DNA from 4 places in the Oceanobacillus sp. M60 genome. Region 2 is predicted to be linked to each of the others. Evidence: riboswitches for the same ligand, from Rfam matches in the RefSeq annotation. Region 2 holds a riboswitch; each other region holds the start of a gene.
The links. Region 2 has a riboswitch for S-adenosylmethionine ahead of ACW0TQ_RS11930 (iron-containing alcohol dehydrogenase family protein). Riboswitches for the same ligand answer to the same signal wherever they lie in the genome.
Positions count from the first base shown of each region.

Region 1 (8,288 bases), on a different contig from region 2:
CAGACAGCCACAGCAGCAGCCGCAGTCGATGCTGTCTCATTAAAATAGGGAACAATATCCCCGTTCCTTTGATATGTTTTCTCATCACGCATTCTCCTCGCTGCTTCGTCCCTCGTAATGACGCATAAATAAATCTTCCAGCGTCGGCGGAGTGCTTTCTAGTTTCCGTACGCCATATTTATTTAAATAGTTGATAATCTCCTCCATATGATCTGTATCTGCCTGAAAAGTAATTTGTCCTTCTGCTTCTTCTAACTGGTGTACACCGGACAGATTTGCGAATCCTTCTGGAATTTCTCTGGTTTCTACCTGCATCTGCATTCTTGTTAAATGACGCAAATCATCCAGTGTACCTCTTTCAATGATTTTTCCTTTGCGAATAATTGCAACACGATCACAAAGCTTCTCGACCTCCGATAAAATATGACTGGATAAAAGTACTGTCTTCCCTGCTTCTTTCATTTCTCTTACACCCTGCTGAAAAATATGCTCCATCAGAGGGTCAAGTCCCGAGGTCGGCTCATCCAGGATAAATAAATCAGCTTCTGAAGCAAAGGCAGCTATCAGAGCAATTTTTTGCCGGTTTCCCTTCGAATAAGACCTTGCTTTCTTCGTCGGGTCAAACTGAAATCGTTCTACCCATTCATCACGTTTTTTCTCAGAATAGCTCCCGTTCATTTTCAGTAAAACATCAATCACTTCTCCGCCCGTTAAATTGGGCCATACATACACATCTCCCGGTACATAGGCACAGCGTTTATGAATATCTGCAGCGTCCTTCCATGCATCCTTCCCAAATAAGGTTGCGCGCCCCTCTGTTGCCTTTAACATTCCTAATAAAATACGTATCGTTGTTGACTTCCCCGCTCCATTCGGTCCGATAAATCCATAAATTTCTCCTTCTCTTAATTCCATTGACACGTGATCCAGTGCTTGAAAATCACCAAATCGTTTTGATACCCGGTCCAGCTGCAGTACAGTCATAAGAAATCCTCCCCTGAAAGTTTTGAAATATTTAACCTGATATATTTCATAATATAGATAAAATAATTTTACGTCAATAAGTTTTGAAATATTATTATATTTATATTTCATTTCTAAATGTGATATGATAAAGTAAAACCTTATTCAGTGAGGGCTTTTCGACACACAGCTCTATACGATGGGACGAGTAATCGCAATGGTTTTCGGTGGGGCGAGTAACCGCAGTCCCAGTCCCATCCAGTTACACTGTGATAATTACGGGGGTGACAGGCTATGGATGGATTTGAACGCAGAACATCAATCAAAAAAGAAAAGATTTTAAATACAAGCGCAGCATTATTTAAAAAAAATGGCATCAAAAAGGTTTCCATCTCAAAGATTGCAAAGGAAGCAAATGTGTCGCAGGTAACCATTTATAATTATTTTGATAGCAAGGAAAAATTATTGCATGAAGTGCTTGTCTACTATACGAATCAAATGTGGGAAATATATCATAAACTCATTGAAAAGCCGATATCGTATGAAGAGAAGATGAAGCAGCTTATCTTCTCTGAAGCACAAATCGTAAATGATGTACACGAAGAATTTTCCAATTATATGATGGAGCAATATAAAATACCAGGTAATTTTATCGAGCGTCTCTACCAGGAAAAGGCACTTCCAGCAATGATGCAGCTCGTTCAACAGGGCAGGGATGAAGGTTTTATTGATCCTGCTATCAGCGATACAGCTATCTTCGTCTACCTTCAGATGTTTAGCGATTATTTACAAAAAGGAGATGCCATCGAACAGCTCGTTCCGCTGACAGAAGAATTAATGAAGTTGTTTTTCTACGGAATTGCAGGAAAAAATGATAATTAAAAAACCTGGCTGTTAGATAAAAAAATCCAACAGCCAGGTTTTATTTTATTTTTTTACTTTCGAGACAATAATCATAATGACTGCGACAATAACTGCCGGCAAAAGCCAGCCCAAACCTTCTGCATAAAGCGGAAGAGTATCGCCTAGTGTCTCAATAAGCGTATCTAACCATCCAGGCAGCTCTAATTCTAATGACTGATAAAGCGCTACAAGACCGTCTATGATACTAAATATGAACGTAACTGCAATAGTCGGGATGTAGACAAGACGTGAATGGTTGAAAAACGGTGATACGAACGTCAGCAAAACTAATACCATTGCCAGCGGATATAAGAACATAAGTACCGGCGTAGAAAAAGCAATAATATTTTCTAAACCAAAGTTAGCTATGACAAAAGTTAAAATGGAAAAGAAGAATACCCATGGCTTATAAGCAATCGCCGGAAACAAGGTATGGAAATACTCTGCATTTGCTGTAATCAGACCAATAGCAGTGGTCAAACAAGCTAATATAATAATAGCAGCCAGCAAAATCGTTCCAAATGTACCGAAGTAATACGCTGCAGCACCGCTTAACACAGGCCCTCCATTTTCCAATACACCTAATTCTGTCACACTTGTTGCACCCAGGTAAGAGATTCCTACATAGATGATAACCAGCAGTGCTGTCGAAGTTAAGCCTATCTTCGTCACCGCAGAGAGAATTTGATTATTATCTGTAATTCCAAACCCTTTGATAACATTAATAATAATAATCCCAAATACCAGTGCTGCCAAAGCATCCATCGTATTATAACCTTCTAAAAATCCGATAAAAAAGGCGGAAGTCTGGTATGCTTCCTCTGGAGCCTGAATCGTCCCCATCGGATTAAAGAGGGCAACTGCCAATAAAACAAGCAGTAAAACAACCAACACTGGCGCTAAAAATTTCCCAATATTATCAACAATTTTAGATGGAAATAACGAGACAAGCAGGGCAATTAAGAAAAAGACTCCGGTAAAAATCAAGAGAACCGTTGATTGAGATCCTTCGCTTACATATGGACCAATACCAACCTCATAAGCCACTGTTCCTGTTCTTGGAGCTGCAAAGAATGGTCCGATTGTTAAGTAAAGTAACGCCGTAAACCCAAGACCATAAACAGGATGGACACGGCTGGCAAGCTCCTGCAGATTATTTTTTCCAGAGAAGCCCATTGCCATAATACCCAGAAAAGGCAACCCTACTCCAGTGATTAAAAAGCCAATCGTAGCCGGGGTAATATTATCTCCTGATAATTGTCCGAGCTGTGCCGGGAAAATCAGGTTCCCCGCTCCAAAAAATAAAGCAAATAACATAAATGCAATTGCTAAATAATTTCCTATACGCAGTTTGGTATTCATTTTTATTCCTCCTACCTCCAAACCAAATAATTCTTGGAATTATCTAATTATTTAACATAATTTGACACGATTTCTATCTTACTACTTTCACATATGAAATGCAACGGAAAAAGGGATGAATAAGAGACACGGAAAAAATTCCCATCCTGCCTTGTTTTGCTGTTTTCTCATATTTTTTATAGACAATCGCACTGCAAACTTATACTATTAGATGTAATTATAAAATTCACAAACTAGTATAAAGAGGTCGATAGATGATGAAGTTATCCCGTCGTGTAGAAAAGCTTCCTGCTCAATTTTTTGCATCCCTTGCCGGCAAAGTCGCTGCAGCCCTGGAAGAAGGAAGAGATATTATCAATCTCGGACAAGGCAACCCGGATCAGCCGACACCGCCGCATATTATCCGTACACTTCAGGAAAGCGCCGAAAATCCGGCTGCCCATAAATATTCCCCTTTCCGCGGTACCGATGAATTAAAAGGGGCTGCAGCACAGTTTTATAAAAGAGAATATAATGTCGATTTAGATCCTGCTTCAGAAATTGCTATTTTGTTCGGAAGTAAAATTGGCTTGGTAGAACTCCCTTTAGCTGTTATGGATGAAGGCGAATTAATGCTCTTGCCAGACCCTGGATATCCAGATTATTTGTCCAGTGTTTCATTAGCAGACGTTACTTATGACACGTTTCCATTATTAGAGGAAAACAATTTTTTACCAGATTATGCTGCCCTGACGCCGGAACAAAAGAAACTTGCCAAGCTATTATATCTCAACTATCCAAACAACCCGACCGGAGGTGTCGCAACGAAAGAATTTTTTGAAGATACCGTTGCGTTAGCGAAGGAAAATGATATCGGTGTTGTTCATGATTTCGCTTATGGAGCCATCGGTTTCGACGGCTATCAGCCAATAAGCTTCCTACAGACAAAAGGAGCGAAAGATGTCGGCGTTGAGCTGTACACCCTTTCCAAAACCTATAATATGGCCGGCTGGCGAGTCGGTTTTGCTGCTGGCAACAAAGATATGATCGAAGCGATTAATATTCTGCAGGACCATTTATTTGTCAGTCTTTTCCCAGCTATTCAAAAGGCAGCTGCGGAAGCATTATTAGGGGACCAAAGCTGTGTCACCTCGCTTGTGGAACGCTATGAACAGCGCAGAGATGCTCTCATAGAAGAATGCAGACGTATCGGCTGGGAAGTCACTGCACCGAAAGGCTCTTTCTTTGCCTGGCTCCCTGTACCAGCGGCATTTACAAGTGAAACATTTGCTGATTATTTATTACAAGAGGCGGATGTAGCCGTTGCAGCCGGGAATGGTTTCGGAAAGAATGGAGAAGGTTATATACGCGTCGGATTACTCGTAGAAGAGAATCGTATTCGCGAAGCTATTCGACGTATTGAGAAACTGCAGCTGTTTCAAAAATAAATATTGACGAAACTTGTAAAATAAGATACTTTTAAAGAATACAATTCAATTACTACCACACCTCTTATCCAGAGCAGCTGAGGGACTGGCCCGTTGAAGCTCGGCAACCTTAAAAAAAGGTGCTAATTCCAGCAAGACACCCGTCTTGAAAGATGAGAGCAGAAAATAAGATTACATTTTCGAGCCTCTCTTACCCTAGAGAGGCTCTTTTTTAGAAATTGTATCGATTCTGACAAGACAGCTGCAAACAATATTACCTATCAACTGCAGCATAATGATAGAAAGGCAGGAAAAACAGCAGATGATCAAATTAGAGAATGTCACAAAAGTTTTCCCCTCCAAAAAAGGAAAGGATGTTACTGCACTGGACGATGTGACGATTTCTGTCAATAAAGGAGAAATCCATGGCGTAATCGGCTACAGCGGTGCAGGAAAAAGTACATTAATTCGCTGTGTCAATTTACTGGAGTCTCCTTCGAAAGGAAAGGTTTGGATTGATGGAACCGACTTAACGAAGCTGTCAAAAGAAAAGCTCCGGCAAACAAGACAAAAGGTCGGCATGATTTTTCAGCATTTTAATTTATTAAGGACTGCCAGTGTCTATGATAACATTGCGATTCCATTAAAATTACTCGGCGTACCGAAGGCAGAGGTTAAGGAAAGAGTCATGAAATACTTAGATATTGTCGATTTATCTGAGAAAAAAGATGCTTATCCTTCCCAGCTTTCCGGCGGTCAAAAGCAGCGTGTCGCTATTGCCAGGGCGCTGTCACAGGAGCCACAGGTCCTCCTGAGCGATGAGGCAACCAGCGCACTCGACCCAGAAACGACAAATTCCATTCTCGAACTATTATTAAAAATTAATGCAGAGCTTGGGATCACAATACTATTAATCACGCACGAAATGAACGTTATCCAAAAAATATGCGATTATGTCTATGTTATTGAAAACGGAAACCTCATTGAACAAGGTTCGACGATAGAACTATTTACAAAACCTAAACAGCCGACGACTAAAAAGTTCTTAAATACCATTTCACAACGAAAATTATCGGATCGTTTAATTGATGAATTGAATTTAGAAGGCAAAGTAATTCGTTTAACCTTCCTTGGTGAAAATACAGGTCAGCCGCTGTTGTCTAAGGTAACACAGCAATTTTATGTAGAGCCGAATATTCTGACTGCCAATATTATCGAATTAAAAAATGGCATTGTCGGCAACCTTGTCGTTCATTTGATTGGCAGTGAGCATCAAGTAGAACATTCTCTCTCCTTCTTAAAAGAACAAGGCGTAGAAGTAGAAGAATTGGGGGTGAATTAACATGCAGGCATTTATTGATCAATGGGGTTCAGAGTTTTATGATGCCATAATAGAAACTCTTCAAATGGTTTTAATCTCTTTGTTTTTCGCTGTTATTATCGGCGTTATTTTAGCTATTCTATTAGTTTTGACACGTCCGGGACAACCCTTGCAAAATAAGTTTGTTTATCAGTCTTTAAACCTGCTGATTAACGTCATCCGGTCCATTCCATTTATTATTCTTTTATTCTTTATGCTTCCTTTCACCAAATTGATTGTAGGTGTAACCATTGGTGTAAAAGGAGTTATTGTGCCGCTCGTTGTCAATGCAGCTCCTTATATCGCCAGACTGATTGAATCCTCCCTGTTAGAGGTCAACCAAGGTGTTATCGAAGCATATCGAGCGATGGGAGTAAAGACACATCAAATTATTTGGAATGTGATGCTGCGTGAAGCGAGACCAGCCATTGTTCTTGCATTAACCATCGCAACAATCAGCCTTATCGGGGCAACTGCTATGGCCGGATTAGTCGGCGCTGGAGGCCTGGGTGACTTAGCTTACCGATTTGGACACTTGCGTTATGAAACAGACGTCATGTACGTTACGGTTATTATGCTCGTTATTATCGTTCAAGGTCTTCAGTCTCTTGGAAACCGACTCGCCGAACGATTGAAAAAAGATTAATTGGAGGAAAAAATATGACAACCTCATCCAAGAAAGGCTCTTTCTTAGAGCATATAACCATACAAGATTCCTTTCCAACTGGCACTGCACAGCTTGAAGCTGCAGCAAAGCATGCCCTGCCGGCAGAAGTATTTGGCCACATCCGCTCTGGTGCCGGCGGGGAAGAAACGTTAAGAAAAAACAGAGAAGCCTTTGAGAAATATTCGATTATTCCCAGGTTTTTACGTAATGTCTCCGAAGTGGACACATCTATACGTATTTTAGGAAAAGAATATGCTTCCCCATTAATGGTCGCTCCGATAGGACATTTAAAAATGGTTCATGAAGAACCTGACTTTGCCATTGCAAATGTTGCGGCTTCGATGAATATTCCATACATTCAAAGCACTGTTACAGCAAGATCTATCGAAGAAGTCTCGGAAGCTGTTCCTCATGGACCAAAATGGTTTCAATTATACTGGTCCAATAATGATGCTATTTCCTACAGTATGGCAGAACGCGCAGAAAAAGCCGGATATGAAGCGATAGTGGTCACCGTGGATACTATGATTCTCGGGTGGCGTGAAGATGATATGAGGCATCAGTACTCCCCATTGAAAAAAGGGTATGGAAAAGCAAACTATGTCCAGGATCCTGCATTTCAAGAAGGCTTAAAGGATGGACAGGATGAAGTTGAATCAATTATTGAAAACCTTCATCACCCATCCCTTCATTGGGACAATATAACGGCATTACGTCAACGTACGAAGCTGCCAATTTTTCTAAAAGGCATCCTTCATCCTGAAGATGCAAAACAAGCAATAAAAGCCGGAATAGACGGGATTATTGTCTCCAATCATGGCGGCAGACAAATGGACGGAATCATACCAAGTCTGGAAGCATTACCAGCTATACGCGAAGCTGTTGGTCCAGATTTCCCCTTGCTGCTTGATAGCGGCATCCGCCGGGGAGCAGATGTCATCAAAGCCCTGGCGCTTGGCGCAGATGCGATTTTATTTGGGCGTCCGTATACCTACGCGCTTGCACTTCAGGGAGAAGCAGGCGTTCAGAAGATATTCGCTAACCTTGCGCAAGAAGTTGCTGTATCGATGGCATTATCTGGAGCTAAGACAATAGAAGAAGTAAAGCAGCTCACATTGAAAATTGCTGCTGATAACTAAGTATATATACAGAGCGGCCTCTTGACGGAGACGCTCTTTTCTTTCATCATAATCATATAATATTATGAAAAAGCTATAAGGAGATTTTAAGCATGAGCGTTATTCCCGAAATTTTAGCACATATCGAAACAGCTTACGAGGCGCATAAGCCCGTTTCATTTATTCGTGAAAACTATACAATCAGCGAAGACGAAGCATATCAAGTGCAGCATGCGTTTATTAACAAACGTGTTCAGGAGGGTGATTCGGTCGCGGGCTATAAAATCAGTATGACCAGCAAAGAAACACAGGCAATTGCTGATACACACGAGCCTGCCTACGGAACCATTCTGACATCACAAGTGTTACAGGGAGATGCTGAGTATGCCCTATCCCATTTATTCTCTCCCTTGATTGAACCTGAATTGATGTTTTTCATCAATGAAGATATCTCAAACAACGCAGATGTTCAGGAAATCATCGAAAAAACTTCTGTTGCTCCGGGAATT
Region 1 is NZ_JBSSNH010000001.1:319,127-327,414, forward strand. It holds gene ACW0TQ_RS01640 (ABC transporter permease) at 1-85, opposite strand, end outside; gene ACW0TQ_RS01645 (ABC transporter ATP-binding protein) at 85-984, opposite strand; gene ACW0TQ_RS01650 (TetR/AcrR family transcriptional regulator) at 1,258-1,845, shown strand; gene brnQ (branched-chain amino acid transport system II carrier protein) at 1,891-3,228, opposite strand; gene ACW0TQ_RS01660 (aminotransferase class I/II-fold pyridoxal phosphate-dependent enzyme) at 3,486-4,655, shown strand; SAM riboswitch class I at 4,717-4,814, shown strand; gene ACW0TQ_RS01665 (methionine ABC transporter ATP-binding protein) at 4,957-5,976, shown strand; gene ACW0TQ_RS01670 (methionine ABC transporter permease) at 5,972-6,640, shown strand; gene ACW0TQ_RS01675 (alpha-hydroxy-acid oxidizing protein) at 6,655-7,800, shown strand; gene ACW0TQ_RS01680 (2-keto-4-pentenoate hydratase) at 7,893-8,288, shown strand, end outside.
Region 1: it holds a riboswitch for S-adenosylmethionine, as region 2 does, so the genes downstream of both, ACW0TQ_RS01665 (methionine ABC transporter ATP-binding protein) here and ACW0TQ_RS11930 (iron-containing alcohol dehydrogenase family protein) in region 2, are expected to answer to the same signal.

Region 2 (8,288 bases):
AAAAATCATGCAAGCAGATGGTATTTTGATTGGAATGCCTGTTTTCCAAGCATCTATTCCAGGAACATTAAAAAATCTGTTCGACCTTCTGCCAATGGATGCATTTCGGAATAAAGTGGTTGCTATTATTGCAACAGCAGGAACAACAAAGCATTATTTAGTACCCGAGCAGCATTTGAAGCCGATTCTTCACTATATGCACGCATGGGTGATTCCGAAATATGTATTTGTTGAAGAAAAAGATTATACAAACTATGTAATCTCGAATCAAAACGTCATTGACCGCTTAAATAAGCTGTCAGATGATTTGATTCATTATGTAGATCTCATGCAGAAGCACCCAGAGCTAACGTCGCTTATATAAGAAAAGCCCTCTTACTGAAAAATTGTTTTCTTAAGAGGGCTTTTCTTTATTTAAGAAATAAGAAATAGTTGGAGCTAGTCACTCCAACGGGTTTCATGGGGTGAGTAATCTTAGGCCCTAGAAATATACTCCGTTTTCCGTCGCCCTCGAGCTCATCTCCTTTAAAGAAGACTTAGCGATTGGCAAGCCGACAGGCGTAGACAGAGCTAAAGTCGCACTTATGCCCAGAGGGTGAAAAGAAGACTTAGCGATTACCAAGCCATTCCTTTTTGCTTCGAATCAATGGTAAACAAGCTGTGGGCGATAAGAAATTGAGCACTATAATACGTAAGCATAATGACTTCATGAGCGCCTGTAAAGCCGGTGATAAACATGTTCCACGCTAGAACGCTGTCAGAAATAATAAATAGAAGGCTGCCGAGAATAGCCCAGCGATTTCCTGTCATGATTGCTGTGAACGCCATAAGCGTGATAATTCCAATATAGGAAATGACAGGAAAGATGAAACCTGTCTCCGCGTTTGTTTGCAGACTACTCACAAGCTGATAACCAATCCAAACAGCAAAAAGAATAAGCGGAACTGCAGAAAGACTTCTTGGCAAAGAAAAACGCCATTCTTTTAAAAATCCAACGATATATAGTACATGTCCGATAAAAAACGCGGTCAAGCCGATGAAAAACCACTGCAGCGTCGCATCCCCAATCAAGCACAAGCTGATACCGCCAATAATCCAATAATGCGTGGACTTTCGTTTAGGCAGCGATTTTTCAAAAGCATAAATCAGAATCAGCACCATTGGAATCACCTTGAAGAAAATACTAAATGCTAATGGCTCAGATGGTGAAATAAATATATAAACAATTCCAGTCGTCAGAATTAATATGGGTAAACGATAAAGTATCAAAATGGGTACATTCCCTTCGCTTGTTAAAATAAAAATCTTCAGACATGTTTAGTTCCATCATAGTAAAAAAATGCTTAGATAACAAATTCTAGATATATAAACAGAAAACCTTTTTTCAAACCTATTTTTAACTTCGGAAGAGATAGAGGCTTCCGTTGAAGATAGGGAGGCTGTTTTGTATTGTTTGTACATATGAAGCTGAATACTGCTGTAATCCTTTGTTAACAGCATTCAATAAAAAACTCCCCTTGCCCATCATAGACAAGGGGAGATTCTTTATTCTTCAATAGAAACATCTTTTAAATTTAACAGCTGTGTCGGAGACTGTGTCAGTCCTTTTACGCTGTCATCAACACCTAACAAATATTGCTGGTGATGGATATAAACCATTGGCGTGATTTCCGCAAGTAATTCCTGGGTTTGGCGGTAAAGCTCTAATCGTTCATCTGGATCACTTTCCTGGCGGGCTTGATCTAATAAATCGTCGAGTTCTTCATCTTCTGTGAAGGTGCGATTTCCTGGTTCGCCTAAATTATCTGAATGGAATAAAGGATATAGCCCGTTGTCCGCATCACCGGTAACAGTGGTCCAGCCAAAGACAAACATATCATGTTCCCTGTTGGCAGTCTGTTCCAGCATTGTTCCCCATTCCACGGTTCTTACTTCCGCATTGATACCAATTTCCTTCAGCTGTGCTTGGATTGTTGTTGCTGTATCGATGCGCTGACGGTCATCATTTGTCCAAATCGTGGTAGAAAACCCATTTTCATAGCCTGCTTCAGCAAGTAACTCTTTGGCCTCTTCCAGATTATATTCGTGATCCTCTACATCTTCACTGTATCCGAATACACTTGGCGCAATCGGTGTGTGTGCGGGGATCCCGACATCGTCATAGATTCCGGAAAGAATTTCCTCTTTATTAATGGCTTTTGCAATTGCCTGACGGACACGTTCATCATCAAACGGTTCCTTGTCCATGTTAAAACCTAAATACGATAATGCCAGGCTGTCCTGAGACTGCACTGATAAATGATCGGAATTTTCAATTTGAGCTACATCTGACGGACTAAGGGAATTAGCGATTTGAGAAGCACCAGTCTCTAATTCTGCGACACGGGTCAGATCTTCTGTAACTACTTTGAAAGTTACGGAATCAAGCAGTGCCGGTTCGCCCCAATAATCTTCATTGTTAACTAAGCGTACCTGCTGTCCTGGCTTCCATTCTTCGTATTTGAAAGGGCCGGTGCCTTGCGGGTTTGCACTGATGACAGTACCTGCTTCTTCGCCATCTTCCATTGCAGCATAGTCTTCTTCAATCTGGTCTTTTGAAATCATCACACCGCCGGGATGAGCAAGGTGTGCCGGTAACGCTGCAAAAGGATATTCTGTTTTAAAATGAACAGTGTAATCGTCAATAACTTCTACCTCGGAAATCATATTGTACATGATCGCCCGTGGAGAACCAATTTCCGGATCAAGCGTACGGTCAATATTTGCCTTTACAACCTCCGCATTAAAATCAGAGCCGTCATGGAAGGTCACATCTTGACGAAGCTTGAATTCCCATGTCGTATCATCAATTTGTTCCCACTCCTCTGCCAACAAAGGCTGATTTTCCATATTTTCATCCTGGGTAACAAGCGTTTCAAAGATATTTCTTTGTACATCACTGGACGGAGTATCATTGGATGCTGCCGGGTCAAGCGATACAGCATCGGCTGGTGTGGTAATAATTAAATCGCCGCCCTGCGATCCTCCCTCTGTCGTATTGCTGTCAGAGGATGCATTGTCATCTGGTTCACTGGCACAGGCGGCAAGTATCAGGCTGAACAGAGCAATAAATGCAAGTACATATATCTTTTTCTGTATTCTCATGATGCTGTTTTCTCCTTTAAGTATAGTAGTCTGGTATATTACCTGAAAATATGGATTTACCAGCCTGGAACAACAGAGCCGTCAAAGTTTTCTTCAATAAATTCTTTCACTTCGTCTGTATGGTAAATATCAATAAACTGCTGAACAACGTCATCATCTTGGTTTTCTGTACGAGCTGCAATCAAGTTAACGAATGTAGAATCCTGCTCGATAAAGAGCGAATCATCATTGGGTGAAAGCCCTGCTTCAATTGCAAAGTTTGAATTGATTGCTGCTGCATCAACTTCGCCAAGCTGTCTTGGAATTTGTGCAGAGTCTAATTCCAGTAATTCAAGGTCTTTCGGATTGTCAATTACATCATTTACGGTTGCATTTACACCCAAGCCTTCTTCTAATGTGATAAGACCAGCTTGTTCAAATAATAATAAAGCACGTCCGCTGTTTGTAGGGTCGCCAGGGAGCCCTAATGTTGCGCCATCAGGAAGGTCCTCCAGAGAATCAACCGATTCGGAATAAACTCCCATCGGGAAAGTAACGGTATCTGCTACCTTCACTATATCCAAGCCTCTTTCTTCCACCATGCTGTCCATAAAAGGCTCTGTCTGGAAGCTGCTGATGTCAATTTCACCTTCATCCAGTGAAACGTTTGGCATCACATAATCACTAAAAACCACAGTTTCAATTTCTAAATCGTCTTCTGCTGCAATTTCAGCTATTTTTTCAACAATTTCTTCATGTGGACCAGCTGTTACACCTACTGTCAATACGCCGTCTTCAAGTAAATCTGAACCGCTCTCTTCCTCATCTCCTCCGCAAGCAGCGAGGAAAACGAATAATAAAGCTGTAATAAGAAGTAAATATTTCTTTTTCATGATGATTTTCCTACTTTCTTTTTTTATTTAGTAACACTCTCAAGTTGTAAAAATGCGTCGATAACGGTATTTGCATTAATTTCTTCTTTCATCAAATGAATGGATTCTTCTTCCCGTGTCACTTTTTTCGCAATGGTTTCCAGCAGCTCCTGATCATCCGTATGTATGGAGAAGTCTGCTAATTTTGTCGGGAAGCCCCATGTATCATAGTAAGCTAATAGCTTCGTAAGCTCGTTTTTATCCTGTTCGATAGCAAGCTGAGCTAAAATGCCGTAGGATACAATTTCCCCGTGAAGTGAATCGGCAATCTGCGGGGCAGCAGTTAACCCATTATGAATGGAATGCGCACCTGCAATTCGTCCAGCTTTTCCGCCGAAGCCGCCAACCATACCGCCTGTTGCGATAATTGCTTCGATAACACGAATAAGAGCATCAGTGACTTGGTTACTCTCACAAGCTTGGATTGCTGCTTCACTGTCATCCAGCAAAATATCCTTGCAGGCACGAGCGGCGAATTGAGATATTTGCAGCCAGACTGGAAGCGTGCCTTCAGGGTAGAAGGCTTCAACTAGAGAGCGAGCTTCATAGAATTTGGCTAACGTATCGCCAATGCCTGCTTTTAAGTATTTTACAGGAGCTTCTGCAATAATTGCTGGTTCTACCACTACGAGTGTATTAGATTCAGGAAACTCAGTGTAATGAGAATGAGCACCATCTTCCTGATAAAAGACGCTTAATGGCGTCCAAGCTGCGCAGGTGGCGGCAATCGTTGGGATTAAGATACTTTTTATTTGCGCATTGGCAGCCGCTGCTTTGGCAATATCCAGAGCTGTTCCCCCGCCGATGCCGATGACAGCATCTATTTGCTGTTCTTCATAAATCGAGGCCAGTCTGTCAGTTCGTTCCACGGTGCAATGCCCATCTGCAGTATGTATATCTTTTTCCTCTATTTGATCCAGCAATGCAGAAGGAAGATATGGTTTTGCTTTTTCCCAAGCAGTACGCCCGGCAACTACAGCAATCCGCTTCACCCGCAAGTCATTCAGATTTTCTATCAGGTATTCCAGAGAACCTTCACCGATTTGATAATGGCTGGGCGATCCCTTTACAGTAACTGTTTGCATGGTAAGATAACCCCTTTTACATGTGTTTAAATGCTACATAAAAAACCTCTCTATTTTGTTCTAGAGAGGTTGAATAAGTTCATTTACGAAACGTCCTCTCTTATTTTCCAAAGCACATTATGCACTTTGCAGGATTTAGCACCTTTTTTAGAACGAGTTCTAGAAAGGTTGCCGGGCTTCATCGGGCCAGTCCCTCCGCCACTCTCAATAAGAGTTCTTATGTAACTGTGGATACATTTTAATATGAAATATGAGAAAAGTCAAATATAGCTTGATGCAAGGGAGCTGGCGGGCTAATTATGTTAATCAGCACCATTTTTGGTCCCAAAATCCAAATACTTGAACGGATTATCGCTCGTTTCTTTTAAAACACATTCATCCATTTATTTCATGTTTACTCTTTCTTATTTTTTGATATAATAAGAACAAATGTTCAGAACAAAAGTTCTTGTTCGGAGGAATAAATATGATTGGATTACTTCATCATTCTCTGGATAAAAAGGAAAAAATCATGATCTATTATATCGACCGCCATAACAATGTGACGCAGCGGGTTATTCGGGTGGTGGATATAGATGATAAAAGGATTCTTGCTTATTGTTATTATAAAAAACAGGTGCGCAGCTTTAAGATAGAAAATATTTTATCCATAGGGTGTGTAAAAAGGAGCGTCGGGGCTTGAATATTCGTGTACAGGAAGAAAGGAATACGAAAGAAAAAACAATGTTAAATGAGCGGCAACGGAAGCAGAATTGCTTTCAATTAATTATCGCTCATAAAGATAATTTGCTTATTGAAGTGAAATGCTATCAGGACTGTCATGTTCATCATATAAAAGGATATATAGACAGCATTAACTATCAAGACGAGCACATAGCCATAGTTGATAAGCTGGGTCAAAAGGATTTTACAATCATTAAGTTTAATGATGTAATGGACGTTTTTATATTGTAGATAAAAACCCGAATGTATTCCAAGCGGAATCATTCGGGCTTATTTCTAAACATAAAACAGCGTAAGGCTGCTTTTACCTATTTCTGCTCATCCAACGCGATGTCCTTTTTCTTCTTCTTCAAATAATACGCACTCATCAGAGAAGCAATTGGAATAACCAGAGCGATGCCAAGGCCCGAAATAAGGATTCCAAGCATTTCATCATTGAACACTTTGGCATTTATAATTTGTCCAAGAGAGTAATCTAAATCCTTAAACCAGATTAGCAGCCCCATATACCCTCCGAAAAAGGCGAAGAATAGCGTGTTTGTGCTTGTACCTAGAATATCACGGCCAATACGAATGCCGGCGAAGAATAGATTCTTTCTGGAAATTTCCGGATTCTGGTCGTGGATTTCACGCATCGGAGAGGTGATTGAAATGGCAGTATCTACAATCGCCCCAATCGTGCTCATAATAATCACAGCTGTAGCAATTTGAATGAAATTTAATCCAATATGCACATTGAAAGCTGTGATTTCTCCAGATTCTTCTTCCCCAAGTCCATAAATCATGGATTGTTCGGTTAAAATAATAATGAAAAAGATTAAAATAACCATTGTTGCAATGGTAGATAAGAAAGCAAGCATCGTTTTATTATTTACCCGGTTGATGAAGAACAAGCTGACTGCACTGATGAAACCACATGCAATAAGCGTAATAATAATTGGATTCCCGGACGGGTCATTCATGACGAATACAGCCATAAGCACAATGATAAAATTGATAAAGAGGGCAATAAAAGAGCGTACACCCTTCATACCGCCGACCCAAGCCATTAATGCAAATAATATGATTGCCAGTAATACGAGTACATTCATAATTTCGCCTGCTTTCTCCGGATAAAGAAAATGGAAATATAGATGGCAATTGGAATGGTCAATACAATCCCAATGCCGCCGACTAAAGCACGTGTTAATTCAAGGGAAAGGTTCATTGATATGGTAAAGCCGAACGGTGCTGCATTTTTAAAATAGATTAGCAGCATGGGAAGGGACCCGCTGACATAGGCAAAAAATAAAATATTGGTCATGGTGCCCATGATATCTTTCCCGACTTCGTAACCTGCTTTTTTTAATGTTTTTAAATCAATCCGGTTATTTTTCTCATACATTTCAAACATGGAAGCAGATAAAGTAATCGCAACATCCATAACAGCCCCTAAGGAACCAATTAGTAACCCTGCCATAAATATGGTTTCCGGGTTCCTGGTTAAAAAGGCCATTTCTTCATAACGCAGTCCTTCTTCGCCAGTGAAATGCAGTGCTGCATAAGCAATCACCAATGAAATTACGGTCCCTATCAATGTGGCTAAAATAGCTGTATAGGTTTTTTCGTTAAATCCTGTCGCCATCAATAAGGAGAGAATGGTGAAAATAATAATACTGATTGCAGTAATAACAGAAAGACTGATGCTTGGATTCTGTATATAAATATCTAATGCAAATGACAAAATAGCTGCATTGACAAACAAACTCAGTGCGGATAGAGCACCTCTGGATTTTCCGACTGCTAATAAAATAATCAGGAATATCCATGCGACAAACACGAAATATTTGTCCCGTTTAATATCCCCTGTTGCTTCTCCGTCTTGAGCAAGAAAGATTTCATCGCCTGCAGATAACTCATAGTCCAATGCCAGGGACTGGACATATTCATTATCAAATTCAGTTATTTCTCCTTTATCTGATCCATTTTTTACTTCTCCAACGATATGCTGGGTGACTTTTTCATCTTGATTGCCATGCTCATCTGGCTGATCTTCTCTATTTATTTCTTGAACATCGGTTATGTGAACAATCGTTCTATCATATAAATCATAATTGTTATTGATAAATATCATCGATGCGATAAAACCGATTAGTAATAGACAGACGGTAATATATTCGGTCCTGGTCCGATTTTTTAACCATGCCTTCAATGTAATCACTCCAAAAATAGGATTGTCCTATTCGTATTTCCGAAAACATATACTATGATAACACTTTTAATAAGAAGGAGATACATACAACATCACAAAATTTCAGGGAATAAAGGGAAGCTTCATTCCGCGGGGGCCTTTTCATTCCCTGCGAAATGTTAATTAAACCAACCGGGCCGTTATTGGCTGATGGTTCTCCTGCTTAGAATTTTCAGTTTCTCTCTATGCTTGAAG
Region 2 is NZ_JBSSNH010000004.1:261,148-269,435, reverse strand. It holds gene ACW0TQ_RS11950 (NADPH-dependent FMN reductase) at 1-364, shown strand, start outside; gene ACW0TQ_RS11945 (lysoplasmalogenase) at 616-1,269, opposite strand; gene ACW0TQ_RS11940 (glutathione ABC transporter substrate-binding protein) at 1,546-3,144, opposite strand; gene ACW0TQ_RS11935 (MetQ/NlpA family ABC transporter substrate-binding protein) at 3,201-4,016, opposite strand; gene ACW0TQ_RS11930 (iron-containing alcohol dehydrogenase family protein) at 4,040-5,140, opposite strand; SAM riboswitch class I at 5,238-5,354, opposite strand; gene ACW0TQ_RS11925 (hypothetical protein) at 5,607-5,822, shown strand; gene ACW0TQ_RS11920 (YolD-like family protein) at 5,819-6,094, shown strand; gene ACW0TQ_RS11915 (YibE/F family protein) at 6,172-6,954, opposite strand; gene ACW0TQ_RS11910 (YibE/F family protein) at 6,951-8,063, opposite strand.

Region 3 (8,288 bases), on a different contig from region 2:
TGAAATGCTGGGTACTTACTCTGCAACTAAACACGCGGTCCGTTCTTTCACGCATTCCGCTTCAAAAGAGCTTGCACCATATAACATTCGTGTCAATGCATACTGCCCAGGTGTTGCAGGTACAGCAATGTGGGATCGTATCGATGAAGAAATGGTGAAATACTATGACAATATGGAACGTGGAGACGCTTATAAGCAATTTGTTGACGGCATCTCCTTAGGTCGTTCTCAAGAGCCGGAGGATGTCGCTAACCTTGTATCCTTCTTAGCTTCAGATGATTCCGACTATATTACCGGACAAGCTATTATCACAGATGGCGGAATTGTGTATAGATAATAGAGGTCAGCATTGAAAGCATTAAATGTATATAAAAAGCAGCCGTATCTGATCTAGATATGGCTGCTTTTAACTACTCAAGGATAGGAATAAAATACATAACAGGATAATCACTCGGGTGGATATCATGGATGATTTTCTTTACCTTTTCAATCTGGTGAATCATACAACGAAACTCCGCCTTATAGAGAGTTTGAAAAAATTCGCTTTCTATCGGCAAAGCCATTTCCAAAGAAGCTAACTCCAAAGGACGGGAATAGTGATTGTATTTTGTATAAGAAAGTACGTTATCCTGATTGCCGTAGTGCAGAAACCCATGTTCATGAAGCTGCTCCCGCAAACTGCTGATATATTCCTCTGCAATCAGCACCTCTACCTTCACAAAATTCATTTTCATCCATATCCCCCCTTTTTTGAACATCTCTCTAATTTAAATTGATACGTTTTTTATCGCAATGATTACTCATTTACAGGCGTAAGATGGTCTGTATTATTATAATCAACCACACGCCATTCCCCTTTTTCACAAGTAAATTTTGTAATCGATGTATTTTGGAGAAAGGTAACCCCTGTACCCAGCTCTCCTTTTGAAATCACAGACAACAGACTATTGATTAATGCGCCATGGGAAACGATAAGAACACGTTCGTCCGGATATCTCACGCACACTTCCTCTAATCCTTTTATCCCTCTCTGCTTTAAATCTTCAAACGTCTCCACATTCGGGATAGCCTCACGATCAGGGAAATAACGATTTCTATCCTCTATCGTCATCCCCTCCGCATCTCCATAAGACCGCTCTACAAAAGCCCTCATTTCATGAAGCGGCAGCTGCAGTTTCTGATTAATAATTTCTGCTGTTACCTTTGCACGAGCTAAGGGACTGGTAATTAATACAGTCGGTTCAAATTGCATTGCAGCCGCGCAGCAAACTCCCGCTTGCGATTTTCCCGTTTCATTTAAAGGGATATCTGTCTTGCCTTGAATTCTTTTTTCTTTATTCCAATTTGTTTCTCCGTGGCGTATCATACAAATCTCTGTCAAAGTCATTTCCCCACTTTCGAACTATTTTTCCAGTTACCCCTATTCTAGCACTATTTCTATCTTTATATCTATTAAGTTGTGCTTGGTTGGCATGAAAAAACAGGCTCAAGGGTTCCAATCTCCCTCAGCCTGTTTGGTTGTTTATTTATTTTCCATACAATGTGATAACGCATTTTTCTTTATAAACGTGTTTTTTATTCTCCCCATATTTCTTTAGCCGTATCCACGATATATTTCAGCTTGTTCCATTGCTCTTCCTCTGTTAACAGATTCCCATGATGGGTCGATGCAAAGCCGCATTGCGGGCTGATGCATAGCTGATCTTTTGGAACATACTGCGACGCTTCTTCAATTCTTGCTTTAATATTTGCTTTATCTTCTAATTCCCCATGCTTTGAAGTAAATACACCCAATACTACACGCGGTCCGCCATTTGGAATGTAATCCAGCGGTTCAAAACCGCCAGAGCGGTCATCATCATATTCCAAGAAGAAACCATCTACTTTTTCTTTGGCAAATAAAGTAGGGGCTATTTTTGCATAGCTTCCTTCAAATGCCCATTTCGAACGATAATTTCCACGACAAAGATGCGTGGTAATCGTCAAATCTTCTGGTTTGTCTTCCAACACGCTGTTTAGTACATACAGTGCCAAGTCAATAAAATACTGACGGTCCTTTCCATCTTCCGTTGTCGGGAAATTCTCTACATTTAACCCCGCAATATACACATCATCCAGCTGAAGGTAGCGGCATCCCGCATCATAAAAAGCTTTGATTGCATCACGATAGGTTTGGATGACATCCTCTGCATATTCTGCAATACTTGGATAAACCTCGGGATTTACAATTCCTTTCCCAAATAATTGATTCGGACTTGGAATCGTTTGTTTGGCAATCGCACGGTCTCCGACGATTTCTTTGAATTCCACAAACTCCTTAACATGCGGGTGATCCGGATTAAAGGAAACCTTTCCTGTGACACGCACATTATAGCGTTCTGTTTCTTCTCCAACAAATTGAAATCCTGTATCCGGCACATATCCTTCCACACCGTTTAGATGCTCTTGAAAATCCGTATGCCAAAAGCGGCGTCTGAATTCCCCGTCCGTAACAGCGCTTAAGCCGACTTCAATCTGCTTATCTACGATACGTTTGATTTCTTCTGTTTCAATCTGATGAAGATCCGCTTTGGAAATAGCTCCTTCTTGAAAGTTCTTTCTAGCTTGATGAATCCGTTCCGGCCGCAATAAACTTCCGACATGGTCTGCACGAAATGGTGCTTTCACTGCTGTTTTTGTCATGTTATTCCTTCTCCCTTTTTGGTAGATAGTATTTATTATGGCAAAATGGCAAACGATCGAACTGGAAAACCGCTTGCTTTTTCAGGCTTGGGACTAATATTGAAAATCACAGCTCCTTTTGCCGGCAATTGATCCAGATTCGTCAGCAGCTCTACTTGAAAAGTATCCTGCTCTAATACATAATACTCGCCGATCAATGAACCATTTTTTCTGGCATCCACAGCCGCATCCGTGTCAAACGTTTCATGACCCACTGCTTTAATCTGTCTTTCTTCAAATAAGAACTTCAGAGCATCGAGCCCCCATCCGGGTAAATGACTGTCTCCATTCTCATCCTTATTCTCAAATGCACCTTTATCCGGCCAGCGCTTGCTCCAATCTGTCCGTAACGCGACAAATGTACCCGCTTCAACCTTTCCATGCACCTCTTCAAAAGCTAAAATGTCCTCCACCGTTAAAATATAATTATGGTTTTCTCCGGCTGCTTCTGATTTATCAATCACAACGATTGGGAGGACAACTTCTTTTAAATCCAGCTCCTCTAAATAGCGCTGATCACGAACAAAATGAATAGGTGCATCAATATGTGTGCCATATTGTCCGGAAACACTGAACTGCTGTGCGAAAAACCCGTCATCATGCGTATATAATGTTTCAAACTCGGCATCTTTAAATGCGGCAAAATGCGGCGAATTAGGACCGAATGTATGTGTTAAATCTACCCATGTTTTTGATTTTAGTGTTTCTAACGCGTGTAAGATTTCATTTTCTTTGGTAACTGTCATGATAAGCCGCCTCCCAATATATTGTTTTACGCTTTTGTTTTGTAATCTGTGATATGATCCTGCAATGTTTCATCTTCACCAAATAAAAAGTGTTTATGCATATCTGGAGAATAAATTGAATTAATTGTTTCGATGCCGACAGCTTCCGCAACCGCACGCAGCATTGCCGGTGAAGCTCCACAGCATAAACCGATATAATTCACGCCGATGCTATGTGCTTGTTTCGCCCATTCTGCCAGCTCATAGCGGTTATGATATAGCGGATCCAGAGAAGTCGGGAAGGTTGTTTCCGTTGGTAAATGACAGCTGCACCCTCCATCCGGCAAGTTAAAGAAGGTTGGATTCTCTTCTGTTGTCCGGTATGGAATCGGCAGTGCTCCAACATACCCGTCTACTTTGTCACGAATCTTTTCTAAATACGGCTGCATCGTGTCCGGCCCCCGGAAACAGTTCATCCCAACAACCAAGGCGCCGTTATCCTCTAAAATCTTACATGACTCTTCCACTGTGTAACCATCACGTAAAATGTTTTCACCCATTAATCCCAAGGTAATAACTGCCGGTAAATCATATTTTTTAATTTCCTCTAAAGCAATCAATGCTTCTTCATGGTAATAAAAAGTTTCTCCGTTAATATAGTCAACATCCTCATCCTTACACCATGAAACCATTTCATTAAACATCGCTCTGACTTTATCCTTGGATTCCTGATCTTCCGGATTAAAAATATTGGTGTTCGATATATTTCCTGCAACCAGAGCTTCCTCTGTCGGATGTTCCTTTGCTACTTCCTTCGCTAATTTAATAGCATTTCTATTTAGAGGCTCTAATAAGTCCTCTTTACCGATAATGCGCATTTTTTCTCGGTGTGCGTTGTATGTAAAGGCAAGCACTACATCGGAACCTGCTTTCATGTAATCACGATAAACTGCCTTTAGCGTTTCCGGGTTATCCAGCGCTACTTCGGGTACAAAGGAGCCCGCCTGCAAATACCCTCTGCGCTCCAATTCAAATAAATATCCTTCCCCTGCAATAACTGTTCCTTGCTTTAATCGCTCTTCCAAACTTCTTTTCGCCATCGTTCCATTCCTCCTGTAAGCTTTTAATTATTTGGTTCGCTGCGGATAAGTCGATATAGACACGAAAAAACCTCTTCTTTCAGAAAGAAGAGGTTTTGAGTACGATATCAATGTCTCTTCTTATCTGCTAGCTAACGCTACTGGAATTGGCACAGTTCTTTTATAAGTCTGTTGCCGAGGCTTCGAAGGGCCAGTCCCTCCACCTCTCTGGATAAGAAAATGTATTGCTATTTATTTGTTGTAGATAACTATATATCTATTTGAATTCCATGTCAATAAGAAATTTTAAAAATATTTCAGCGGTTTTTGAATCGGTTTGAATGAATCTTGTAAATATCTCATATCATAGAGAGAAGTTCCAAACACGCACGGCTTTATATCTCTAAGCAGATGTTTAAATTCCGTAAAAAAAAGGAATGTTAATTTCATGGAGAAAAATTCATAAAATGTTCAAAAAGTATAGACACACCCGAAAAATAAGCATATAATACAAATTAATTCTAAAACATGTAGACATTATATTGAATTTATTCTTCATTATTGGTATAATTAATTCTTTCGCTTTAAGAAATCGAATCAAAAAATATATTTATCATACGGAAGGGGGCGTAGATGTTGAATAGATATTTGATGATTGCTTTAATGATTATCCTTTTGCCAATGACACAATTATTCCCAGGTGTACATCACAGCTACGTTCTCACCGATCATGAAATACTGATTGATTCCCAATCGTCACCTGATTTAGGCGTTGGCGGAAATGACCAGCAAGATAAATCATTTATAGCAAGTCCAGGTTTAGTCATTACCTTATTCTTATTAGGCAGTCTCTGTTTATTCACTACGATTGTGCGGGTCAACCGTACGAAACAGCTGCTGACACCTGTTTTCTATCAATCCAATTTCGTGGTTTAAGCCTCTTTTAATAAAAAAATTAAAAATTAAAAGAGGAGGCAAAAACTATGATGATTTTCAGATTAATTGTTATTGGGTTCTTTTCACTGACTGCATTGTCCGTTTTCACTTATCAAGGTGTTGAGGTATTTCATGCAGTTGCGGATATATTCAGAGCAAAATCATAAGCTATCGTGTACCCCTTCGTACAATAAGCTTTTTCACCCTATACTAATCAAAAGGCAGCCAATGAAATGGATTCATTGGCTGCCTTTTTTGATTTAAGAGAAGTCGATGCTTTATTTAAAATTACCGCCGCGTACTTCTGACACATCATAGACAGTTACAAATGAAGTGGCATCGATATCTTGAATCGTTTCTTTCATTTTACTTTCTTCCAGTCGTGTAATCACACATTTAATTTGTTTAAATTCCTTTTTGGAGTAGCCGCCTTCTACATGCTGTAATGTACAGGCACGTCCCAGCCGGTCGCCAATTTCTTTCATCATCTCATCTGCATGCTCGGTAATGATATAAACTGCTTTTGTACTGCTTAATCCTTCTTCAATAATATGAATGACCTTGGAAGCTATGTAATAAGCAATACCGGACATCAGGGCCCCTCTTAATCCAAACACCGTGGACACTACGATAAATACAAATAAATTCAGAAATAATATTAAGTCACTCGTTCCAAAAGGCAGCTTTCGGGATAATAATACAGCAAGCATATCAATCCCATCCAACGCTCCTCCATTACGTAGTGCCAGTCCCATGCCAAATCCAATAATGATCCCGCCGACAACAGTGACAAGCAGGGTATCTCCTTCGATTTCAATAATAGTTGGAATATGATGCATCAGGCTGGTGCTTATAGCCAAAGAAGCAATACCGAGGATAGAGAAGATTGCAAAACTCTTGCCGATTTGTTTATATCCTAAGTAAATAAAGGGAATGTTTAAAATAGCAATCAGGATTCCTAATGGCAATCCGGTCCACTGCGAACCGACAATACTTAACCCGGTTACACCGCCATCAGAAACATTATTAGGTATCAATACAGCTTCTAGTCCATACGCAGTAATGAACCCGCCGATGATAATAATCAATCCTCTTGAAAAAAGCATTGCCTTTCTTGTTTTTTTCGATTGTGCTTTCTTCATCCAATGTTCCTTTCTTCGTCATACATTTTGTTACCCTAAATTCCAATGTGTTTAGGTTCCCACATTTCACATGGAATAACCTGTACTTTTTTTAATATTATTTATTATACGCTTCTCGATTTCAAACTCAACTATTTTGCAGGTGAAAAATGTATAACGTGATAAGGACATGCTCTATCATTAAAGCTCTTTTTTAAAAACATAACTCACCTTCGAATACCCCATTCTTTTTTGATAAAACCGATGTGCATCCTGACGCTGCAAGCCTGACGATAAAGCAACAGATGAAAAATTATGTTGCTCTGCCCATTGATGGACAAATTTCAAGAGCTGTTCTCCATACCCCTTCGAACGACTATGTTCATCTGTTACTAAATCACATACCCATACAAATCTGCCATAATACAGTGTGGTCATTGGTTTAAACCCGACAACAGCAACCATTTTCATTCCTTCGTACAAAGCGGCTAAATGGTAACGATCTACCTCCACTGCTTCTTTTACAAGTTCCAGATAGCCGGATTCATCAAGATGCACTCGCAATTGACGCATTACCTTATACGCCTCCCGCCATGCTTGTTCTGTTGTTAATTCCTTTATTTCCATAAATAAAGCCCCTTCCCAATAAAATAAGCTTTGATTATTCGATTGATAATTGCTGTTTCTCTATATGCATCCCTTGTTTATCCGTAAAAAGAATAATATCTGCCTTCTCTTTCAATGGATGCATAAAATGGCTGTATTGTATTCTTCTTTCCTGATGTGATTTTTGTATATTCTCCAGATTTCGATTTCGTTCCGTAGTATCCCGACTGGAACGACGGGTTAATTCGGTCTGTCCATCCGTATAAAGGTAAATTTGCAAATCTAAATAATCAGGGTTTATAAATGCCACACTCATCCCTTCAAAAATAGTAAGTTTTTTATTTGGATCGATTAATTTACTCGGTAGATAATCTCTATCGATTGTGCTCCATTTCATACCTGCAAGCGTCATTTGTATATCACGTTCCAACGCTTCTGTATAATGAGCCAAAGGATGGCAGGCCGTCATCTTAGCCGTACGGACTTCATTTTGAAAAGTATACGTAATTTGAGTGTCTCTTCGAAGCGCTGAATGGACGATATACGGATCTGTACATATCAAATTTGCATCCTGGCAGAAAACTTGCTTCAATTGGTCTGCAAATGTCGTCTTCCCGGCTCCTCCGTGCCCTGTAATACCGATAATGATATGTTTTTCCTGCCTGTTTATCCATTCCGTCAAATCTTGTATGATATTATTCATCGTTTTCCCTCTCCATCCCTACCTTTATTTTTAGTCATTTCATACATCTCACAGCCAAACACAACGGCTAATTCATTTTCACAATACTACTGATATCCTTCCATTCATATACAAGTAAATCAAGCACGTCATCAGCAATTTGAATATTCTTTTTTTCAATCATTTCTGCACCGAACTGTTCATAGAACAAACGGCTGTCATTTTCCGACAGAACTTCAACTCGGACAGTATAGATAGACTGCTCTACAAAACATGTAAAGCCAGTTAATAATAGCATTTTCCCTATTCCTTGCCCTTGCCAGTTTTCCAGCAAGTAAACGGCTGTAATTTCACCGATACGGGCTGAATCAGCTGATTCCTTTACCGCTATATTCAAGAATCCGCCAATCTGTTCCTC
Region 3 is NZ_JBSSNH010000001.1:414,300-422,587, forward strand. It holds gene ACW0TQ_RS02090 (acetoin reductase) at 1-337, shown strand, start outside; gene ACW0TQ_RS02095 (hypothetical protein) at 411-734, opposite strand; gene ACW0TQ_RS02100 (histidine phosphatase family protein) at 797-1,381, opposite strand; gene ACW0TQ_RS02105 (5-methyltetrahydropteroyltriglutamate--homocysteine S-methyltransferase) at 1,576-2,682, opposite strand; gene ACW0TQ_RS02110 (cyclase family protein) at 2,718-3,467, opposite strand; gene ACW0TQ_RS02115 (homocysteine S-methyltransferase family protein) at 3,494-4,546, opposite strand; SAM riboswitch class I at 4,664-4,764, opposite strand; gene ACW0TQ_RS02120 (hypothetical protein) at 5,159-5,461, shown strand; gene ACW0TQ_RS02125 (YitT family protein) at 5,740-6,603, opposite strand; gene ACW0TQ_RS02130 (GNAT family N-acetyltransferase) at 6,784-7,209, opposite strand; gene ACW0TQ_RS02135 (phosphoribulokinase) at 7,244-7,891, opposite strand; gene ACW0TQ_RS02140 (GNAT family N-acetyltransferase) at 7,959-8,288, opposite strand, start outside.
Region 3: it holds a riboswitch for S-adenosylmethionine, as region 2 does, so the genes downstream of both, ACW0TQ_RS02115 (homocysteine S-methyltransferase family protein) here and ACW0TQ_RS11930 (iron-containing alcohol dehydrogenase family protein) in region 2, are expected to answer to the same signal.

Region 4 (8,288 bases), on a different contig from region 2:
GTAGAACGTAACATAATAAATTCTTCATATCGCTTACCTCCTGTGGAGTAATTTATCAAATACAACTTCAATTCGAATGTTATTTGGTTATTAGAATGGACGGAATTTACCTTTTTTAAGTAATGTTTTAGCACCGCCGACTAAGAATAGAGAACGGTCATCAACAACTTTTTTCATTGCTGCCGCTGCTTTACCGCTTAGTTTTTTACCATCAAGCACGTTTCCGATACCATCAGATAAGCCAAGAGATGCAACTGTTCCTTTGTTAGAGAAAACAAAGTCAGTAATCACTTCATCACGAATCAATGCAACAATGTTATCTGCTGCTTTCGCGCCTTCTTGTACAGCCAGCTGACCAGTTGGAGGGAATGGTTTTCCAGTTTCCGGATCCATTGTCCATGAGCAGTCTCCAAGGATAAAGATATTTTCTTCTCCTTCTGGACGTAAATCTAATCCAACATTTACTTTTCCTTTGAATAATTCAAATCCGGATTCAGCCAATACCGGGTTACCCATTACGCCGCCTGTCCATACAACTGTACCAGCTTTGATTAATTCGTTATCTTCGCCGACAACAAATCCGTCTTCTGTACATTCTTTGATGGCAGTACCAATACGGAATTCTACGCCACGATTTTCTAAGGACTGTTTTCCGTAAGAAACTAAATCTTCATCAAACATAGGTAAAATAGATGGCATTGCCTCTACGTTAATAATTTTTGCTTTGCTGCGATCGATATCGTATTTTTTACATAGCTCAGGTACTTTGTCTGCAAGCTCACCAACAAATTCAATCCCTGTGAATCCGCCGCCGCCGACAACGATGGTAAGCTGCTCGTCACGTTTTTCTTCGCTTGAAGAATACTGAGCAAACTGATATTCAATGTGCTCTGCAATTAATCGGCTGGAATCAATATCTGTGATTGCATAAGCATTCTCTTCCATACCCGGAATGCCAAATGAGTTGGATACAAATCCAAGTGCAAATACAAGATAGTCATAAGCCACTTCGCTGTTTTCAAGAACAACGCGTTTTTCCTCACGCTTCACTTCCGTAACGGTATCGTAAATTAAACGTACACGCTTAGGGTTAACTACATCTGTTAGCATAAAACGTGCCTGATTCGGGGTAATCGTACCCGCTGCTACTTCATGTAACCATGTACTTTCATAATGGTAATTATGTTTGTTGATTAACACAATCTCAGCTTCTTCAGGAGACAGCTGTTGAGTTAAACGTCTTGTTGCAACTAATCCAGCATAGCCTGCACCAAGAACGACTACTTTTGGTTTACTCATAATTCATCTTCCATCCTTTCTATCTTCCACAAATAAAATGTAATGTAATTTCGAACTATCACGTTTAATAGTCACTGCATCTATTATAATATCAAATTTTGCGGGATTAGGCTAATTTTCATTATAATTTCTTTAGAAAACTTAGCGAAACTTGTTTTATCAAAGAACCCGCATGATATATATGCTTATTAATAGGTGCGAAAGTTGAGATTTTAATATTAAAAAACTGCAAATTCGCCAGGCTACAGCAAATTCGCAGTTTTATTTTACCTTATTAATTTAATTATGAAACAGCTGCTTTCTTTCGTAATTTAATCAGCATAGATGGATGCAGTATCGACCTCAGAACCTTTGTGCTCTTCAGAACCTTTATCTGTTTCTGAGTCTGAGTTTTCTCCCTCTTCTTCAGTCTCATGCTCTCCATTATTTTCTTCTTCTTCAGGATTTCCTTCCTCTGATTCCGGCTCTTCACTCTCTACATCTTCAGAATCGGGTTCCTTGTTGTTTGCATTATCATCGTTGCCATTTTCTTCCTCTTCCGGCTGTTTCGGCGGTTGATCCGATTTATCTTTTGAATCTTCTTTCTCTGAATTCTCTTCATTCCTGTCATTTGTGCCGGGCGCCTCAGTTTCAGCTCCAGAATTATTGGAATCAGAAAAGCGGCTATTTTTTTCAGATTGATTCTGATGTACAGAAGCTGTGGAACGTTGCGTATTCGATTCTGATTCTCGGCTTTCTGTATTCTCATTATTTTCACCAGCTGCGTTTTCCTTATTTGAAGCGTTACTGCTTTGTTCACTGTCAGCTGGCTCATCATTTGTTATTTGATTAGATGATGCTTCCTCAGAAGCTATATAATCTTCTTCCTGCACCTCTGTTTCTGGATTTGTGTATGTTTCTTCCTCTGTTTCGGTACCTTGAGTCACAGTACGCTCTTCCTGCACTTCTATTTCATTGTCTTCCTGCTGAAGTATGTTGCGATAATCTAAATTAGCTGTTTGATAAATTTGTTCATTGTCTCCTAATAACCGATTATTCCAGGAGGTTGTAAAAATCTCTACGCTTTCTCCAGTTTGTCCAGTTCCGTCTTCTGTACTCACTTCCATTGAATATTCTACAGAGCGGTTATCCTTATAAATCCCCATGCCAATGATGATAATACAACCTGCTAACATAGAAATGTTTACCCATAATAGCTTTTTTTTGCGCATATATCTTCTTCCTTTTTAAATAGTTTCATTCGGATATTTATTATTTCACCCTTTTTATTATCAGACATATCCAACTCATTCAGAGTAATTGTCCATTTTATAACCATTCAACAATACGTTCACTACACTACCATTGTAATCGTCATCGGAGTCCTTTTCAAATACTTTTCGTTTTTTTCAAGCTTCTTCTTTCTATACACAGCCTCTAAGCCAGTGTTGCCGGCTTTTTCATTTTTAAAAAAATCAAGACTTGATTTTTTTTCCTCGCTCTTGTAAAGTTAACGTAATTATAATTTAATAAAATTCCAATTCTTATCCAGAGAGACGGAGGGACTGGCCCGACGATGTCTCAGCAACCAGCTGCTTCTAGCAAGGTGCTAATTCCAGAAGGGAACTCCCCTTTAAAGATAAGATATGTATCATCACGATATCATACCCTTCTTATCTCATCTCTGGAATAAGAAGGGTTTTTTATTGATTTCACATGGGAAAATCATAAGAAAACAGCATATTCGCGAAAGATAAGCGAATTCATGTTTCTGGATTGAGGAGGCTGAAGGAAAATGAGAAAAATAGAAACAGCATTAGTACAGTTAGGTAATAAAACGGACGAACGGACAGGGGCTATAAATCCGCCTATTTACATGTCAACAGCTTATCAGCACCAGGGAATTGGCCATTCCACAGGTTATGATTATACGCGTACCAAGAATCCGACCAGATCTGTTTTAGAGGAAGGTTTCGCAAAGCTGGAAGAAGGAGATGCTGCTTTCGCCTGCAGCTCAGGAATGGCAGCTATTCAATTAGTTCTCTCCTCCCTGTTTCGTATGGGCGATCACCTTATCGCGACAAAAGATATCTACGGAGGAACTTACCGTATTTTTAATCATTTTGAAAAAGCTTATAATATTTCCGTGACCTATGATGTCTGTCAAAATATCACGGAAACAGAACGATGTATTAACGAAAATACAAAGGCTATCTTTTTAGAAACACCGACGAACCCGTTACTTCAGGAGGTGGATATTGAAAAGTATGCGGAGCTGGCTAAAAAGCATAACCTGCTGCTTATTGTTGATAATACATTTTTAACACCTTATCTCCAGCAGCCAATTACGCTTGGTGCGGATATTGTAGTGCATAGTGCGACAAAATATATCGGCGGCCATAATGATGTTTTAGCCGGTCTGGTCGTAACCAAAAGTCCTGACCTTTCCGAAAAATTATTTGAAATGCATAATGCGTCAGGAGCAACATTATCTGCTTCAGACAGCTGGCTGCTTGTCCGCGGGTTAAAAACACTTGCATTGCGTATGCAGCGTCACGAGGAAAACGCACAAAAAATTGCTGCTTACCTGCGAGACCACTCGTCAATTGGACAGGTTTATTATCCAAATAAAGGCGGCATGCTTTCATTTTGTTTAGAAGATGCCGACCAGGTGCGTTCTTTCTTAGCTAACCTCAACTTAATTGTATTTGCCGAAAGTCTGGGCGGTGTAGAAAGCTTTATTACCTATCCTACAACACAAACACATGCCGATATGCCGGAGGAAGAAAGAGATAACAGAGGAATCGGTGATGACCTTCTTCGTTTCTCTGTAGGAATTGAAGATGCGGAGGATTTAATAGCAGATATTGAGCAGGCGCTGCAGGTTGTCAGTAAAATTTAAAACAATACCCCAAAAAAGAGGCAGCTCATTTTAAAGCTGCCTCTTTTTTAGAGTAAAGATGAAATTATATTCTTCCTTACATATTATTTAATTTGCTCAACATTCAACATATGGAAGCATACAGCCATTTCATCGTATGCTTCCATAATTTAAGGTTCATTTAAGGTTCGTTACCCTTTTATTAAACCTAAATCCACTTTCCATTGTAACCATTGCAGCTGTCTCGTTTTACGAGGTAAGAATTGACGAATATCTTCCTCATGGTACCCAACTTGGAATCTTTTTTCATCCACCAAAATTGGACTTTTCAGCAGTCTTGGGTATTTGTGAATTAATTTCAATAAAGTTTGCAGAGACAAATCCTCTACATTCAAATTCAATTCTTTAAAAATTTTAGAACGGGTTGAAAGTATCTCATCCGTGCCTTCCACAGTCATTTGTAAAATATTCTTTAGTTCGTCAATTGTCAATGGTTGATGTAAAATATTTCGTTCCTTATAAGCAATTCCATTTTTGCGAAACCATTGTCTCGCTTTTCTTGTAGATGAGCAAGATACTCCGTAAATATGCACTGTCATATTCATTCTCCTTATTATTTGACATATTCATTACAAGATTCAAAGTGATTATGATGAAATGAAAGTAAAACATTTCTGCTTCTTCATTCCATTTTTTCTATCTTAGTTTCACTTTAGCATGGAAATGTGGTAAAACTATGGTAAGGTCATAAAAAAAACATGAAATGAAGCTTAATTCATCGAAATAAAGCTTGCTGCTATTATTCCTTCGCTCTATAAATATGCTTCCCCGGCTTCACGATTCCACAATACGCCCTTAAACTTCTGTTTAATAACAGCTTAAATCAAATAATGAACCCCCCCCAAAAAACAAATGACAAAGGTCAACACCATTCTTCTATCTCCGCCATTATCGCAACCAGTTCATCTTCTAATTCTTTTCCTGTATCCGTATCTAATAAATGATTAAATAAGATGGAAAAGATAAGCCGTTCTCCCTTTCCATTGGTTACATAACCGGAAAGAGTGCTGACACCTTCAATGGTTCCTGTTTTTGCCTGAACATCCAGTCCCTTCATACGTTCACGTAAAGTGCCTCCAATCATTTTATCGGCTTCTCCAGCTGCCGGCAGACTGGCTAAAAATTCAGGGAACCACTTTTCCTGCTGGATTTCGTACAGTAAACGCGTCAGTTCTTCGGCTGGAATAAAGTTAGCTGCTGAAATTCCGGAACCATCCTTTAACTGGATTGTATCCAGATTGATTGAATAGGTAGCCAGAGCTTCTTTCACTGCTGCCAGACCCGATTCCCATGAACCGTCATCATATGTTTTACGCCCTAATTCTTTTGTGAGCATCTCACCAATCCCATTATTGCTAAGCTTCATAAAGGGAATAATAATGCCAGTTAATGGCGGTGACTGTTTATGGTAAATACACGCTGCATCTCCCTGAAGCTTTCCTTTTTTTATCCGGCCTTCTAACGCAATACCTTCCTTTTTTAATATTTGCCGGATTGTGTCTGCGATATAATTTTCAATATGTTTAATAGCCATATATACTTCCTGCTTTCCTTCTTTCCTGCCGATTTTTCCTGATATAAAAAAGTGATTTGCTGAATTATTCCGCCTTACAATCAATGCTTCTTCATCTGCTTCTTCTGTCGTTACAGCATCGTTGGTCACCGTAATTCCTTCCGTATGCGGCAGGATTTCTATCTTTGGGGTTGTATGCAATTTTTCCGGGGTAATGATTAATTTAATAGCATTCGTATCATAATCTGTATCTGGAGCAAGTGTTAAAGCAGATACTTCTGAACCATACCCGTATTGCTGATCAGCCCAAATTAAATCATCAGACCAGCGGATATCATCGTACCAGCTGTCATCAAGAATAAAGTCTCCGGATATATTTTTGATCCCACGCTCTTTTAAAGAAGCCACAAACTGTTTATAATCCTTTTCTTGTAAAGTCGGGTCTCCCTTTCCAACCAAATAAACATTACCATGACAGGTTTCCTCCACTACTTTCCCCCCCAAATGAAGCTCGGTTTGAAATGTATATTCAGGACCTAATTTCCTTAATGCCGCTACTGCTGTAAGTATTTTCAAGTTGGAAGCAGGCTGCAGCCGTGTTGATGCATAATAATTAAACAAGCTTGCACCGCTTGTCCCGGAGCGCACACTTATTCCTGAAACACTTCCTTTGTTGTGACATTTGTTTAATAAAAAGTTATTTAGTTTTTGCATCGATTCCACCTCGGATGATGTATTACGTTCTTAATTTTCTAATTCGATATCTATAGGTTAAAATCCTTTTTTCTAGTCAAATACCCTCTCAAACATAAAATCATTTCATATAGTAAACATACAGGGGGTGTAAAAAATGAGTAATTACAATGAATTTGGCGGAGGTTTTGCTCTACTGGTAGTCCTGTTCATCTTATTGATTATTGTAGGTACTTCTTATTGGGGATTCTAGTGATGCCATGATAAACAAATCTTTTCCTCCTCTTCCCTATAATTAATTAGCTTTACGTACGGCTGGCTAAGAAAATAGATCGTGATTATGAACGCTTGTAAAGATAATGCATCAACCTCTTTACAAGCATTTTTTATATGTAATATAAAAACAAGGCGCATGATGGAAAACTACATCGGCGCCTTGTTCCTCTTATTTTGACGGGTCCTTTTCAGGCTCATCATTATCTTCTTTTATTTCTTTCTTTTTGTCTTCCTCAGACATTATATTATTTGCTGAATTTTTGAATTCCCGTAAGGTCTGTCCGGCTGCTTTCCCGATTTCCGGAAGCTTTTTGGGACCGAAAATAATTAAGGCAATGATAACTATCAATATCAAACCCGGAATACCTATGTTTGCTGGACTCATGGAACAACACCTCCATTCTGATTTCATTATAAATCATTTCGATCTATTTTTTAATGGTTACACCCATAAAATTATAACGATTTGCCTTCTTTTTGTGAAATTTGCAGAATGAGCTGACGCATTAAATATGGAAATTGCTCAAATGCATTGGTAACATGCAGCCTTTCTGTACGTTTATGTGCATCATGTCCGAACGGACCTACATTTAATACAGGTGCGTCCAATTTACGCATCAATGAAAACGGCAATTCATACGAATCCCCCCATACCGGCGTATTTTCCTCGTAAACCTGCAGGCCTGTATCACTGCCTTGATAATGTACATAACTCAAATCACAAATTCCATTTAAAAAATGACTCCGTTTGATATCTAATTGAAATTCGTTTTTCGCTTCTTTTTCAACAAAATCAACACAATATTCTACAAAACCGTTACCGCTGGAATTTACAGCAGGATAATAAGGAGGTGCAAATAAAATCACCATGGCTGGCGCAAGCTCCTGACAATGAATCATTAAGCTGTCCGTAATACGAAGCGATTTTTCCCGGTCATCATAGTCATCATGAAAATGAATATCCTTTTTCACATCTTCAACAAATTCCCTGCCCAGTTTATTCCCTGCATACTCTAATAACTCTTTATAAGTAATTACTTTTACATGACCAATCGGCTGCACTTGATTATCCTTGCATATCTTTTTATACCGTTCATTACATTGTGCGGCAGCAGTCTTGGCAACCTGTTCAAATAAAGCAAAAACCTCTTCTGCTGTCCGTTCTAAAAGAAAAATATTGTATAAAGCGGAAGAACGGTACGGAGTCTGAGTGGAATACCGCAGCCGCAAATCTGTTTGCTGCAGTGTAACCGGCAGCGGAGCGGTTTCACCGAGTACCGTTTCCTGAAAAATGGGATTCCATTCCATCTCCCTTGTTAAAAATGAAGAGATAAATGGAGATGTCATTCCGCTCAATGGTTCTCCTGCATGGGTTTCCTTCCCGTAGAATAAAGCTCCAGCTAAAACTTTCCCGATTGTCCCGCTGTAAATATAGTGTGTATTGTCCTTTGGGTCATGCCGAAATGTCGGCTCACTATTTAAAAATAACGTATAGGTTAAATCATGCTGTTTTTGTAATTCCGTCAGAACAGGGATAGCATAACGCATGCCTGCTGAATTCACTTCTTCGTCGGGCACAGTTAATAA
Region 4 is NZ_JBSSNH010000002.1:452,972-461,259, forward strand. It holds gene ACW0TQ_RS06440 (NAD(P)/FAD-dependent oxidoreductase) at 91-1,299, opposite strand; gene ACW0TQ_RS06445 (hypothetical protein) at 1,611-2,510, opposite strand; SAM riboswitch class I at 2,820-2,924, shown strand; gene ACW0TQ_RS06450 (methionine biosynthesis PLP-dependent protein) at 3,074-4,180, shown strand; gene spx (transcriptional regulator Spx) at 4,351-4,758, opposite strand; gene dacB (D-alanyl-D-alanine carboxypeptidase/D-alanyl-D-alanine endopeptidase) at 5,082-6,446, opposite strand; gene ACW0TQ_RS06465 (YjcZ family sporulation protein) at 6,583-6,678, shown strand; gene tatA (twin-arginine translocase TatA/TatE family subunit) at 6,871-7,086, opposite strand; gene ACW0TQ_RS06475 (M20/M25/M40 family metallo-hydrolase) at 7,158-8,288, opposite strand, start outside.
Region 4: it holds a riboswitch for S-adenosylmethionine, as region 2 does, so the genes downstream of both, ACW0TQ_RS06450 (methionine biosynthesis PLP-dependent protein) here and ACW0TQ_RS11930 (iron-containing alcohol dehydrogenase family protein) in region 2, are expected to answer to the same signal.